DNA from 4 places in the Paenibacillus sp. sgz302191 genome. Region 1 is predicted to be linked to each of the others. Evidence: riboswitches for the same ligand, from Rfam matches in the RefSeq annotation. Region 1 holds a riboswitch; each other region holds the start of a gene.
The links. A riboswitch is a leader RNA that binds a small molecule or an ion and turns the genes downstream of it on or off. The one in region 1 is predicted to bind cyclic di-GMP.

Region 2: linked by a shared signal. The riboswitch ahead of AC3G2T_RS10780 (putative motility protein) and the one ahead of AC3G2T_RS17705 (RHS repeat-associated core domain-containing protein) in region 1 are both predicted to bind cyclic di-GMP.
Region 3: linked by a shared signal. The riboswitch ahead of AC3G2T_RS34995 (CpaB family protein) and the one ahead of AC3G2T_RS17705 (RHS repeat-associated core domain-containing protein) in region 1 are both predicted to bind cyclic di-GMP.
Region 4: linked by a shared signal. The riboswitch ahead of AC3G2T_RS05935 (hypothetical protein) and the one ahead of AC3G2T_RS17705 (RHS repeat-associated core domain-containing protein) in region 1 are both predicted to bind cyclic di-GMP.

The regions. Positions count from the first base shown of each region.
Region 1 is NZ_JBYLHY010000011.1:175,315-178,416, forward strand. It holds gene AC3G2T_RS17700 (YesU family protein) at 1-638, shown strand, start outside; cyclic di-GMP riboswitch class I at 915-1,025, shown strand; gene AC3G2T_RS17705 (RHS repeat-associated core domain-containing protein) at 1,380-3,102, shown strand, end outside.
Region 2 is NZ_JBYLHY010000006.1:105,096-108,197, reverse strand. It holds gene pyrF (orotidine-5'-phosphate decarboxylase) at 1-354, shown strand, start outside; gene pyrE (orotate phosphoribosyltransferase) at 396-1,037, shown strand; cyclic di-GMP riboswitch class I at 1,106-1,193, shown strand; gene AC3G2T_RS10780 (putative motility protein) at 1,213-1,422, shown strand; gene AC3G2T_RS10775 (hypothetical protein) at 1,768-2,064, opposite strand; gene AC3G2T_RS10770 (LysR family transcriptional regulator) at 2,557-3,102, opposite strand, start outside.
Region 3 is NZ_JBYLHY010000042.1:23,746-26,847, reverse strand. It holds gene AC3G2T_RS35005 (S-layer homology domain-containing protein) at 1-396, opposite strand, end outside; cyclic di-GMP riboswitch class I at 674-765, shown strand; gene AC3G2T_RS35000 (hypothetical protein) at 834-1,037, opposite strand; gene AC3G2T_RS34995 (CpaB family protein) at 1,245-1,865, shown strand; gene AC3G2T_RS34990 (CpaE/TadZ family protein) at 1,862-3,102, shown strand, end outside.
Region 4 is NZ_JBYLHY010000003.1:229,752-232,853, forward strand. It holds gene gloA2 (SMU1112c/YaeR family gloxylase I-like metalloprotein) at 1-134, opposite strand, end outside; gene AC3G2T_RS05930 (exopolyphosphatase) at 272-1,186, opposite strand; gene AC3G2T_RS05935 (hypothetical protein) at 1,328-1,633, opposite strand; cyclic di-GMP riboswitch class I at 1,725-1,817, opposite strand; gene AC3G2T_RS05940 (MDR family MFS transporter) at 1,940-3,102, opposite strand, start outside.

The DNA of each region.
Region 1 (3,102 bases):
CGGATATCGCGGATTTTCGCCTGGAAGGAAGCGCGAATATCTCTTTTCCCCAGGGCAGAATGCGGATGGAGAACGCCCTGGATGCCGGGGAAGGGCAGAGAGCCAATTTTGTGCTTTGGTGCCCGGAGACGTTTCCGGACGGCTTGTCGATCAGTTGGGATTTTTGGCCGGTTAAAGAACCGGGGCTTTGCATTCTTTTTTTCAGCGCGGCGGGCCGCAGCGGCAAAGATATGTTCGACCCCGGGCTCGAGCGGCGGGTAGGCGTCTATGACCAGTACCACCACGGGGACATCAATGCTTATCACATCTCCTATTACCGCAGATTATGGGAGGAGGAGCGCTCTTTTCATACCTGTAACTTAAGAAAAAGTTACGGTTTTCATCTGGCCGCGCAGGGGGCCGATCCGCTGCCGCCCGTGCTCGACGCGAGAGGGCCGTATCGCATGCGCGTGCTCGTTCATGGCGGGGAGGTGCTGTTCGCCATCAACGATCTATTGGTACTTGAATGGAAGGATGACGGTACGACTTACGGCCCTATCCTCGGCCAAGGGCGGATCGGGTTTCGCCAAATGGCCCCGCTCATCGCCGAATACCGCAACCTGCAGGTACATCGGGTGAGAGAAAAAGGTTCCAATTAGCGCGTTCGAACGGGTCGCAGGCTGCCGACGGATCGTATCGGGAGCCTGCCTTTTTGTTGCCAAGCGACCTTGTGCCCCGCTTCAGTTCAGCAACCCTTGAGGAAAGGAACGGGGTGGGGAGAAATCGTTTCAGTGGCGATTTTTCGCGAAATTTCGCATACTTTGGATAAAAATTGAAATTTATATTGATAGTCAACAAGAGTATGGGTTATTATGGATAGAGTTATGGATCGAATGTACTATTTTTTATAGATTCGTCTACCTATGAACCAAGTGAAAATGAAAAGGCAAACTTGCTCGAAAGACAAGGACGCAAAGCCACGGACCTACTTTTCCGGGATGCATGTCGCAAGACATCTCTGGAGAAACGGCCGCCGGGTTACCACAAGCGGTTGGTTTTTTGTTGTTGAAAGCAGCTCAGAAAGCGAGATGACATGCGAGATGCCGACCTTCTTTTACCAGAGATCACCAAGAATTATTTCCGAAAGGAGGCTTTGAAACGAAATTTTTAAGTTGATAATCGATATAGTTACGGTTCTGATCAGTTCCAATCGGACTTCAAAATCGGCATAAAGATAAGAGAGGAAGGGGGCTAATCCGTAGGTATTAGGTTAAAATTCAACAATGTAAGGCGCTATTATTTTGAATGCTGACTGTTTGCAATTTTTTGGTGATAATATCACTTGATTAGCTTAACCGTTTATTGAATTCTTATTTTATATTACTTGAGGTGAGTTATTTTTGAAAAAGATTACTTCATTATTACTAATATTAACAATATTATTCTCCATATTGTTCAAAGATGTTGATAATACCATTTATGCGGCGGATACTTCCAACACAATAAAAGTAACTTCAATAACTGCAAATTATGGTGATATGTATTTCAACCCTACATTTACCGTTACCGGAACTAATTTGCCTTCCTTGGAATACAAGACAAGCATGAGTTACGGTGGATATGGATATAGAAATTTCATGTTGGTAGAGAGTAATGATGCACGTAATCCGAGTGGAATACAGATTGGTTACAAGGATAATAATGTAGGAATAAACGTTATCTCTAGTTCCAGCACACAAATGGTATTTCAAATCAGTGCAACAACCCCATCACACTATACCAGTAATATAGATTTGTATTTAGCACCATCGGGAAGTACTGTTCAACAACATCCAAGTTTTTATGTAGGAAGCTTTAATTTGAGTACATTAGCTCCCAATACAATAAAAGTAACCTCAATAACTGCAAACTATGGTGACATGTATTTTAACCCCACGTTTACCATTACCGGAACTAACTTGCCTCCCTTGGAGTATATGACATATATGAGATTCGGTGGTGAAGGGTATAGAAATTTCATGTTGGTAGAGAGTAATGATCCACGTGATCCGAGTGGAAAACAGATTGGTTACAAAGATAGTAACGTAGGAATAACTGTAATCTCTAGTTCCAGCACACAATTAGTATTTCAAATCAGTTCAACTGACCCATCACATTATACCAGCAGTATAGATTTGTATTTAGCACCATCGGGAAGTACTGTTCAAAAACATCCGAGCTTTTATGTAGGAAGCTTTAATTTGAGCACATTATCTCCCAACACAATAAAAGTAACCTCAATAACTGCAAACTATGGTGACATGTATTTTAACCCCACGTTTACTATTACCGGAACTAACTTGCCCCCCTTGGAGTATATGACATATATGAGATTCGGTGGTGAAGGGTATAGAAATTTCATGTTGGTAGAGAGTAATGATCCACGTGATCCGAGTGGAAAACAGATTGGTTACAAAGATAGTAACGTAGGAATAACTGTAATCTCTAGTTCCAGCACACAATTGGTATTTCAAATCAGTTCAACTGATCCGTCACATTATACCAGCAGTATAGATTTGTATTTAGCACCGTCGGGAAGTACTGTTCAAAAACATCCGAGCTTTTATGTAGGAAGTTTTAATTTGGGTACATTAGCTCCCAACACAATAAAAGTGACTTCAATAACTGCAAATTATGGTGACATGTATTTTAATCCCACGTTTACAGTTACTGGAAATAATTTGCCTCCCTTAGAATATTGGGTAAGCATGAGATACGGTGGGTATGGATATAGAAATTTCATGTTGGTAGAGAGTAATGATCCACGTAATCCGAGTGGAAAACAGATTGGCTACAAGGATAATAATGTGGGAATCACTGTTATCTCTAGTTCCAGCACACAATTGGTATTTCAAATCAGTTCAACTGACCCGTCACATTATACCAGCAGTATAGACTTGTATTTGGCACCATCGGGAAGCACTGTTCAACAACACCCAAATTGTTATGTAGGAAGTTTTAATTTGGGTACTGGCAATTTCTCTAGAGTTCCAGAAATAAATCTCTCTGGAGGTAATGCAATTTCCAAGATACAAACTTTAGATTCCAGAATAATGGACGAACAAACATTTGAAGCTGACCCAG
Region 2 (3,102 bases), on a different contig from region 1:
ACCCAGCTGACCAGCACCGGCCAGCAGGTGCTGAACGAAGAAATCGGCCTGACAGGCACTGTCGAGCAGGCCGTGCTTCGCTATGCCCGCCTGGCGCAGTCGGCTGGGCTGCAGGGCGTCGTTGCGTCACCGCTTGAAGTGACGCAAATCAAAGCGGCGTGCGGTGACGCATTCGTCACCGTAACGCCGGGCATTCGCCCTGCGGGCGCCGATATCGGCGACCAGACGCGCGTCATGACGCCGGCTGAGGCGTTCGCGCAGGGCACCGATTTTGTCGTGATCGGCCGCCCGATTACGGCGGCGGCCGATCCCAGAGCGGCGATGGAGTCGATCATCGCCTCCGTCGCGCTTTGACGGGCCTGCCCCTACATTCGAAAGGAACGGTGTGAGAGAACATGAGTCAGCTTGAAACGATAGCGAAGCGAGTTGCTTCCTCATTATTGGAGATAGGAGCGGTAACGCTTCGCCCGCAGCAGCCTTTTACGTGGACATCGGGCCTCAAGTCGCCGATTTATTGCGATAACCGGCTGACCATGTCTCATCCGGCTATACGCGAGCTGATTGCAGACAGTTTTGTGCTGCTGATCAAGGAAAAGTTTCCGCAAGCCGAAGTGGTCGCCGGCACGGCGACTGCCGGCATTCCTCACGCGGCATGGGTCGCACAGAAGCTGGGCCTGCCCATGATATACGTCCGTGACAAAGCCAAAGGCCACGGCAAGGAGAACCTGATCGAGGGGACTGTTAAGCCCGGTCAGCAAGTCATCGTGATCGAAGACCTGATCTCAACCGGCGGAAGCTCGCTGAAAGCGGCTTTGGCCGTTAACGATGCGGGGGCGAAAGCATTGGGCGTTCTCGCGATCTTTTCCTATCAATTGGATAAGGCGGCGGACGCTTTCCGGGAAGCCGGAATGCCGCTTCATACGCTTTCCAATTATACGAAGCTGCTTGAAGTAGCTTTGGAGCAAGGAGCAATCAAAGAAGAAGACATGGAACTCCTCCGCTCCTGGCGGGCAAATCCGGCTCAATTCGGACTGTAATCTTGCGCAGAAATTGACGATTTAGGATAAATGGCCTATACTGAAGGGGCGCAAAGTTCTGCCTGACATCTGCGAAACGGCAAACGGCGCGAAAGCGTCTGACGCAAAGCTACAGGGGCTAATCGGCTTGCAGCCGTACGCCAGCCAGCTACCGAACGGTGAGAGGAGGAAGATTATGAGCGTAAATGCCCCGCTATCCGCGGTCGGAAGCGGCAATGCTTTGCAGCAAGCAGTCGGACTGCAGCTGCTGAAAAAAATCAATAATACGCAAACGGCGCAAGCAAGCGTGATGCTGGAAGATTTCGCGAAATCCCAGCAGCAAGTTGCGGCGGCCGCCGCTTCAGTCACCCCCCACTTGGGGAGCAGCATCGACATTCGTGTATAATTGCACAAAGCCGGGAAGCTCTACCTTTTCGAAAAGGAGAGCTTCTTTTTTTGTGGCTTGGCGCGCACCGGATTAATACTTGCTCGTTAAGGCCTAATTGGTCTGGCAACGTAGAATGAGCCTCGCATTTACGAGTTTGTCGCGCAATATTCTTGCAAAAACCCCCATGACGTCGTGGACATCACCCCACAGAATGAAAATAATTCAGGTCTATTGTGTCTATTTTCGTATAAAGTGGAGCATTTTGCGCTTTGACGAGCTTGCCGTGGTAAATTCCTGCAGAACGCGGAGCATTTTGCGCATTGACGATCTTGTCGTGGTATTATCCTGTAGAAAGTAGTGCTTTTAGCACTTTGACGAGCTTGCCGCGAAAAATTCCTGCAAAAGTGCAGTTTTTTTCGTATTAACGAGCTTGCCGTGGTAAATTCCTGCAAAAGTACAGTTTTTTTCGCCCATATACGGGGTTAGCGCCAGTTTGGTCGGAAATTCCTGCACAATCGCAGGCTTTTCCTCCAAACGAGCCGTATCCATCGAAAAAGCCTGTACTTTTGCAGGTTTTGCTGGAGCTATGCCTCTTTTCAAACGGCTGGGCCGTTCTAATTGGGTGGGGATAGAGTGCCTTCCCGCAGTTAAAGCCGACAATGTACATCTTACCAACAAGCGAGGGCGGGCGGGGGATGCGATTACGATGCGGCTCCAGTCAGGCGAAGCCGTTTCTCAACGCCCGCAAATCTCAGGCGCGCGTTGTGTCGCCGACGCATGTCGACGCTCAAAAAAGCATAAAGAAAAAAGAAACTTATGGCAACCTGGTTGTTGATAAGTTTCTTTTTTTGGGGTATGATGCGAGTATTGAAATGATAACAATTCTCAACTCGGGCGGAGAACTCGGGAAGCGTCCTTACAGGCTGTTTGTGCCGGCCCGAGCATGACGCGGATCGATCGCACTGCGTGCGGTGTTGCGCGGCATGACGCCGGTCGACCACGACCACCCAGCGACAACCCGCAGCAGAAAAGGCTGCTGGTGGCCGCTAGCCGTCGAGCGTTTCGGCAGCAGCTACAGCCCGCAGAGGAATAGGCTGCTGGTGGCCGGCAGCCGTTGAGCGTTTCGGAGGCAGCTACAGCCAGCAGCGGAGCTTAGGTTGGTTGAGGCGCCGACAACATGTCGATGAAAGCTTGCAGCGCTTGGGACATCCATTTTTTGGGGTGGATGAGCAGTTGCAGGTCCACGCTTAAATTCGGATGAGCGATCGGGATGACGGCAAGCTGCTTGCGTGCCAGTTCGGATTCCACGGCGATCCGGGGCAGCAGGGCGATGCCTAGCCCGTTCATGGCGCACTGCTTGATCGCTTCCAGGTTGCCCAGCTCAAATCCGATGCGAAAAGGGATGCTCTGGTCTTTCAGCAGCTTTTCGAACAAGTTGCGGTATATGCAGCTTTCTTCCGTGACGATAAATTCGTTATGCCCAAGATCGGCCAGCGCAACCTGCTCAGCCAGCGCCAGCGGGTGGCTGGGAGGGGCGACCAGCACGAGCGGTTCTTCCCGAACTTTGATGCAGCGAAGCTGGGTGTCGGCGGGATATTGGTCGAGGATGAGCCCGACATCGTAATCGCCCTCTTTTACTTTCGCAATCAGCGACGTTTCATCGTCCGGCAAAAGTTGGATGCTTAAACCGGGGAATTG
Region 3 (3,102 bases), on a different contig from region 1:
GCTTATTGGCGTATTCCAGTCACCTGTTGTAAAGTCGTTCCATCGATGGATACCGGCTTTCACAGCTGCATTGATGTAAGGGGTATACCAGTTATCTCCACTTCCCGACTTGGCAACCTCAAGCTTTAATGCGGTAACGGTCATCTTCATGAATTCAGCCCGACTTATGTTTTGTTCCGGTCTGAATGTTCCGTCCTCATAGCCGTCCAAATACCCTTTCTGTGTTGCCAATTCTATTGCGGATTTTGCCCAGTGACCTTGAATGTCCTTAAAGTTGGGCAGAGTGGTAGCCACAGCTAATTGATCAACTGAGCTTGCTTCAACGGGCATCACCGTCTTATTGCAGCCACTCAGAATCATAATGGAAGATGCTAGTAAAAAAATTTTCTTTTTCATGTCGTCACTCCTTAAAGTTAATGATGAATGGAATATATCATAATATAATACAAAAGTAAATTAATATTTTATTTTTGTATTATCCATGAATGGAGTTGATGATGTAACAATAACTTTCTGAAAATAAATTATAGTACCAATGGCATACGATCGTACACACTTCTAAAAATATATTTTTCGACAACAAGTTTCGACAAACATCTACATATATAAAGTGGTAATATGTTTTATGCATTAGTAAATAAGACGAATTTCCTAATTATTCTAAAATTTACTTCACTGATAAGGGCAAACTTCCCGAAAGGGGAGGGCGCAAAGCCACGGGTCTAAAGCATTAGAAATGTATGCTATGATAGCCGGGTTACCAAAGAAGGGTTCTAAAAAAGCCCCATATTTGGGGCTTTTTTTAATGTCAAAAACATTTATTATGTTGTATCTCATAGTTCTTTTTTCAATAATGCGGCTAATTTTTTTGGGGCGTCATTCCCATATTTTTCGATAAATTGCTGCATTTCAGGTATGAAATATAAGTCGAGGGCCTGCATAACTGAGTCCTTTATATCCATATCTTTGTCGACCTTTCTACGTTGAAGTGGTTTTTTGAAACGCACATCGATGTTCAGAGGGTACTTATCTGACAAATTTTTCACCTTCGCCCTTTCATTATATAATCCATCAATATACAATACAACTAGTAGATTAAGATATTAACAAACTAATATACTACTTGACTAGTAGATTGATAGATTTATATACTGGTAATAAATTCTCTTGTGCCATTATTCTACAGGAATTTTGAGTAGTTTGGTAGACAAGAGACCCCCATTAAACGTAAACGGAGGATTTAGATGTTTAATAAAAGATGGATTATTGTAGGGGTTATCGCAGCAGGTATTTCGGCCATGTATTTTGTGAATCAGAATTCCTACCCCAAGGTATGGGTAGCGTCAAAAAAAATTCCGAAAGGTTCAGTTTTAAAGAAAGATTACTTTCATATGGAGAAGGTGAAAGACAAAAAAGGCTGGATGATCGATGATGAGAGCTATTTTAATCGTACCTATGCCAAAGAAGCTATGAACCAAGATGAATATTTGAGTCGCAATGATATCGCCTTAAAACCGCTCATAGAGATTCAACCGGGAGAAGTTATCGTCGGCGTAAAAGCCATTAATAAAGATGAGGTTGTGGCCTGGCAGCTCCAGCGGGGCGATCAAGTATCTATTGAGTCTTATGATCGTGAGAAAAAGGAATCATTCCAAGATTCCCTTCTTACAAACCTGACAATTGTCGCTATGGTGAACCGTGATGGCTTGGACATCTCGGATGAAAAGGATTCCGACAGAGTTAATATAGAAGCCATTACGGTTAAAATGTCGAAGGAACAAGCGCAAAAATTTGATACATATGCCCGAAAGGGTGATATTCGATTAATGAAAGAACCAGATCCGAAAGGAGTAGCTAAACCGTGAACATCTTTCTTTCGATCAGCAAAGACGTTACCTATAAGAAAATCATGGATCGGATCGGGAAGGAGCACCAAACATCCGTAAATCTCAAGAGCTTGGGCCAGTTTATGGAAGCTATGTCCTCGCAAATACCGGACCTTATTATTGTTGATAAAAATATCGACTTCTATCCAAACGTCGCACAGCTTGAGGGTTCTATCGATATTATCGTGTTTACAGGACAATTTCCAAATCTCATGGACAAGCTCTCGGACAAAATGCTGAATAATCCAGTTCAAGTAAGAGCAATTGAACTTCCCGAAGTGATTCATGAGCCTGATCCGCCAGAGGAAGAGACAATAAAGGAAGTCGCTCCCGCTGACTCGCCATTTTTCAAAAAGCTTAAACAGCGAATGCCGAGTGCGGAGAGAGAGGTAGAAGAAGCAGTAAATGAAGTAACGGCGACGCATGAAGCAGTTGCGAGGGAAGATACTAAACCTAGAGCCGAAGCAGCCCCAACAGAGGTAAGCACGCAAGCTAAATCGAGCGCGCAGGAGGCGATAGAGCCGGATGATTCAAAGAACATTATCAAGACGATCAAGGAACGTAATAACTTAGCAAAAGAAAACGGGCAGCAAGAAGTTTCATCAACAATTAGAACGGGGGTCGTGGACAAGGACCGGAGCCGCTTTCTCAATCATGCTGTCGGTTATTGGTGCGTAGGTTCAAATGGGAAAACAACCCTCGCTCTAAATCAGGCGATATACCTCGGACAGCATATGAAAGTGCTGCTGATGGACTTAAACTTGGTCAACCCTGATATAGCAGATTACCTGAATATCGGGTATCCGAAGGGAAGGACGCTATATGACGCCTATCAAGCCTATTTGAACAAAGACCTTACGGCTGAAACGCTGGATAGTATATTCGTAGAACGGCACGGCATCAAGGTACTTGTCGGAAACCCCGATGTTGTAACACAGGGCGACTTTTCGGAACTGTTCTTTATTACGCTGCTCAAGACAGTTCGGCAGATGTTCGATGTCGTCATAATTGATATGCATACTGATCTTACGGCGGCAGCTGGAATACAACTCTTAAGCTATTGCAACCGGGTTATCATTCCAATCACTACAGATTCCTCTAAGCTCGTTCACACCAGGGCATATATGAACCTCTTTGTCCAAGGAGAAATTACCTTAGATAAAGTTGATATTATCCTGAATCAATTAGTGGAAGGAGGTAAGGTGAACGATTCTTT
Region 4 (3,102 bases), on a different contig from region 1:
AGCTTGTAAGACTTTCTCTCCTCACGATAAGATTCGTGAATGATCTTGAGCCCAAGCAGCTCGACATAAAAACGTTTCGATGTTTCATAATTCGAGCAAATGACCGCTACATGATGAATTCGCTGCAAATTCACGTCCTATCCCTCCGTTTTCTCTATTTATCTACACCTATCTCCTATTATCATAACGTCAGCGCATTCACCTGCGCAATAACATCACTGAAAAAAGCCGCTCTCCGGGATCTCCCCTTCCTGCGGCTGCAAGTTAATTCTTAACCGTCATTTCTCATCGTGGCGATAATTTGCTCCAGCACCTCGTTCGCGTTTTCGTAAGGAACTTGGCACGTCCCCGCCACATGATGCCCGCCACCGCCGTTTTTGAGCATGAGCGTGCCTATATTCGTTTGCGAAGTGCGGTTGACGATGCTGTGCCCGCAGGCGATTACGCAGTTTTGTTTGTTGCGCCCGTCGACGACCCAGATTGAAATATTTTGCTCCGGATAGAGCGCATAGACCATGAAGCGGTTGCCTGGATAAATCGTTTCCACGCCTCTGAGATCCGTTACGATAACATTGCCCTCCGTACGCGTGTACTTGCCGAGCATTTCGCGGTATAAAGCATCCAGCTCAAAATAACGGTTAACCCGCTCTTTCACATCAGGCAGTTCCATGATTTCATGGACAGACATCGTTGCGCAGTGCTCCACGAGGTCCTCCATCAACTGGTAGTTGCTGATCCGGTAATCGCGGTAGCGTCCGAGCCCGGTGCGAGCATCCATAATGAACGAAAGAAGATCCCAGCCCTGCGGCTTCAAAATATCCTCTTGGCTGAACTGGGCGGAATCCGCTTTGTCCACGCCTTTCATAATATCGTCGATATTGCCGAAAACGGCTTTGCCCCCGTAGTAGTCGTATACGACTCTGGCCGCGCTCGGCGCGATCCGTGTCTCTCCCTCAAACTCGACCCTCTTCCCCATCCGCTCCAACTCGCTGGAATGATGATCGAACCAAAGGCCGCAACCCGGCACATAAGGAACGTTCGCCAAAATATCGTTAGACGTCACTTCGATCAGGCCGTCCTGCACATCTTTGGGATGTACGAATTTCATTTCGTCTACCATGTTCAATTTTTTGAACAGCATCGCGCAAACAAGCCCGTCAAAATCCGAACGAGTGATCAACCTCATGTTATGTATCCTCCAATTAGTCCTGCAGAACTACTTTATTTTCCATCTATTATAGCGTCACTGTCAACAAGTGACAACGATTTTTGACAAATCCAACAAATCTTTAGAATGCCCCGCAGGCAAAAGAAAAGAACGGTAAGCCTAAACAGGCTGAACCGTCCTCATTTTGAATGTTAGACATTGGAATAGTCTGGAAAGGAACGCTTCCACTTGAGATAACGGCGGAAATTTTACGGAAAGCTTTACTTCACCCTTCCAGTAAAAGATCAAAATGCTGCTGCTCCGGCCGTGAAACATTTCTATATCCCAGCAAGTTTCTTTCAGCGCGTATTCTTCACGGTTAATCATCAACTTCGGTCCATCCGAGGATGGTACCAGACGGGCAACATGGTTACCACACAGCGAAGTAATTACTTCTTCTTCATTTTGCATCCATTCAGGCTGCATGCTGCTGGATCCTCCCTTTGTTTTATTGTTTCATAAGCAAAACCCCACCTACGTCTGAAAAGGAGGGGGAACTGTTATCGTCGCCCTGACTTTCGGCTGCTGGCTGGCATCGTGTCCCCTGACGAACAAGGAAGCCCCTGTAGCTTTGCGTCGCTGGCTTTCGCCAGGTTTGCCATTATCGAGCCATATCGAAAGCTGTCAAATCATCGCTTTTTACTACTATCAAGGATAAGGTATGTTTTGGCGAATTCGAATACTCTGTTATACCTATTTTACAATATTATATTAGGTAATTAGAACCATTTTTCAAAGTTGTTCTTTTTTAGACACATTCCCGACCCGGTGAAAGCGCTGAGATCCGCGCGTATAAAACAAATTTCCGCCTATTGTCACGACAGCCATAACGAGGAACAATACGTGCCCTCCGTAATAAACCAGCAGCAATCCGCCCACCCACGGCCCTATAAAATGGCCCAAGTTCGTAAACGTCTGCGCGCCGAAATACGTTCCTTTCATATGCTCGGGAGCCAGCTTATCGATTAGCAGGCTGGCGGCGGGATAGTTCAAAATTTCCCCCATCGTAAAAACGACCATGGAGACGACCAGAAGAAAAGTCGTATGCGACAAGGCAAAGCCGACATCTCCGAGCGCGAACATGACGTTGCCAACCGTTACCGCCATAAGCGGGCTGTATTTTTCCGCCCAGCGAGTCAGCGGAATTTGCATCGCGATCACCGCTATCGCGTTCACGCTCATGAGCAGCGCGAACATTTGCACGCCGTCGGCGAAGCTTTTTTGCATATACTGGGACAGCGTCACCATCACCTGCGAATAGCCGATTGCTCCGATAATCCCGCCGATCGTGTAGTATCTGAAAGAAATGTCGCTGCGGATAACGGTCCAGGCCGAGGCGAAAGTCACCGGGGCTTTCTTCTCCCCTTCAATTTGCTTGATGCCGAAAACCGACAGCAGCACGCACAAAGTCACCAGGTAAATAAAATATACGATGCCCGTAAGAAGAAAAGGCAGCGAACCGTCCAGCGTCGCGAAATACGCTCCCAGCAAAGGGCCCACGGCTACGCCGACGTTAATCGCCATGTAGCGCATGGAAAAAACTTTGAACCTTTTGTCCGGTTCCGTGAGGTCGGCCATTAAAGCCTGCGATACGGGCTCATAAAAGGAGCGGCATAAGCCGTTGACCATGTTCAGCAGCATGAACAGCAGCGGCAGCTTGACGAAGGCAAAGCCCGTAAAGACGACGGCCCAGCCCAAAAGCGCCGCAAGCATAATCACTCTGCGCCCGAATCTGTCGGAAAGCGCGCCTCCGATGAACCCCCCCGCCGTCCCCGCCAGTGAACCCATGCCGATGACGACGCCGATCGCCACCTCGCTCATGGAAGTATGCTTGGCCAAATATATCGCCAAAAACGGCAGGCTCATCGAAGAAGCCGCCCGGGCCATGACGGTTC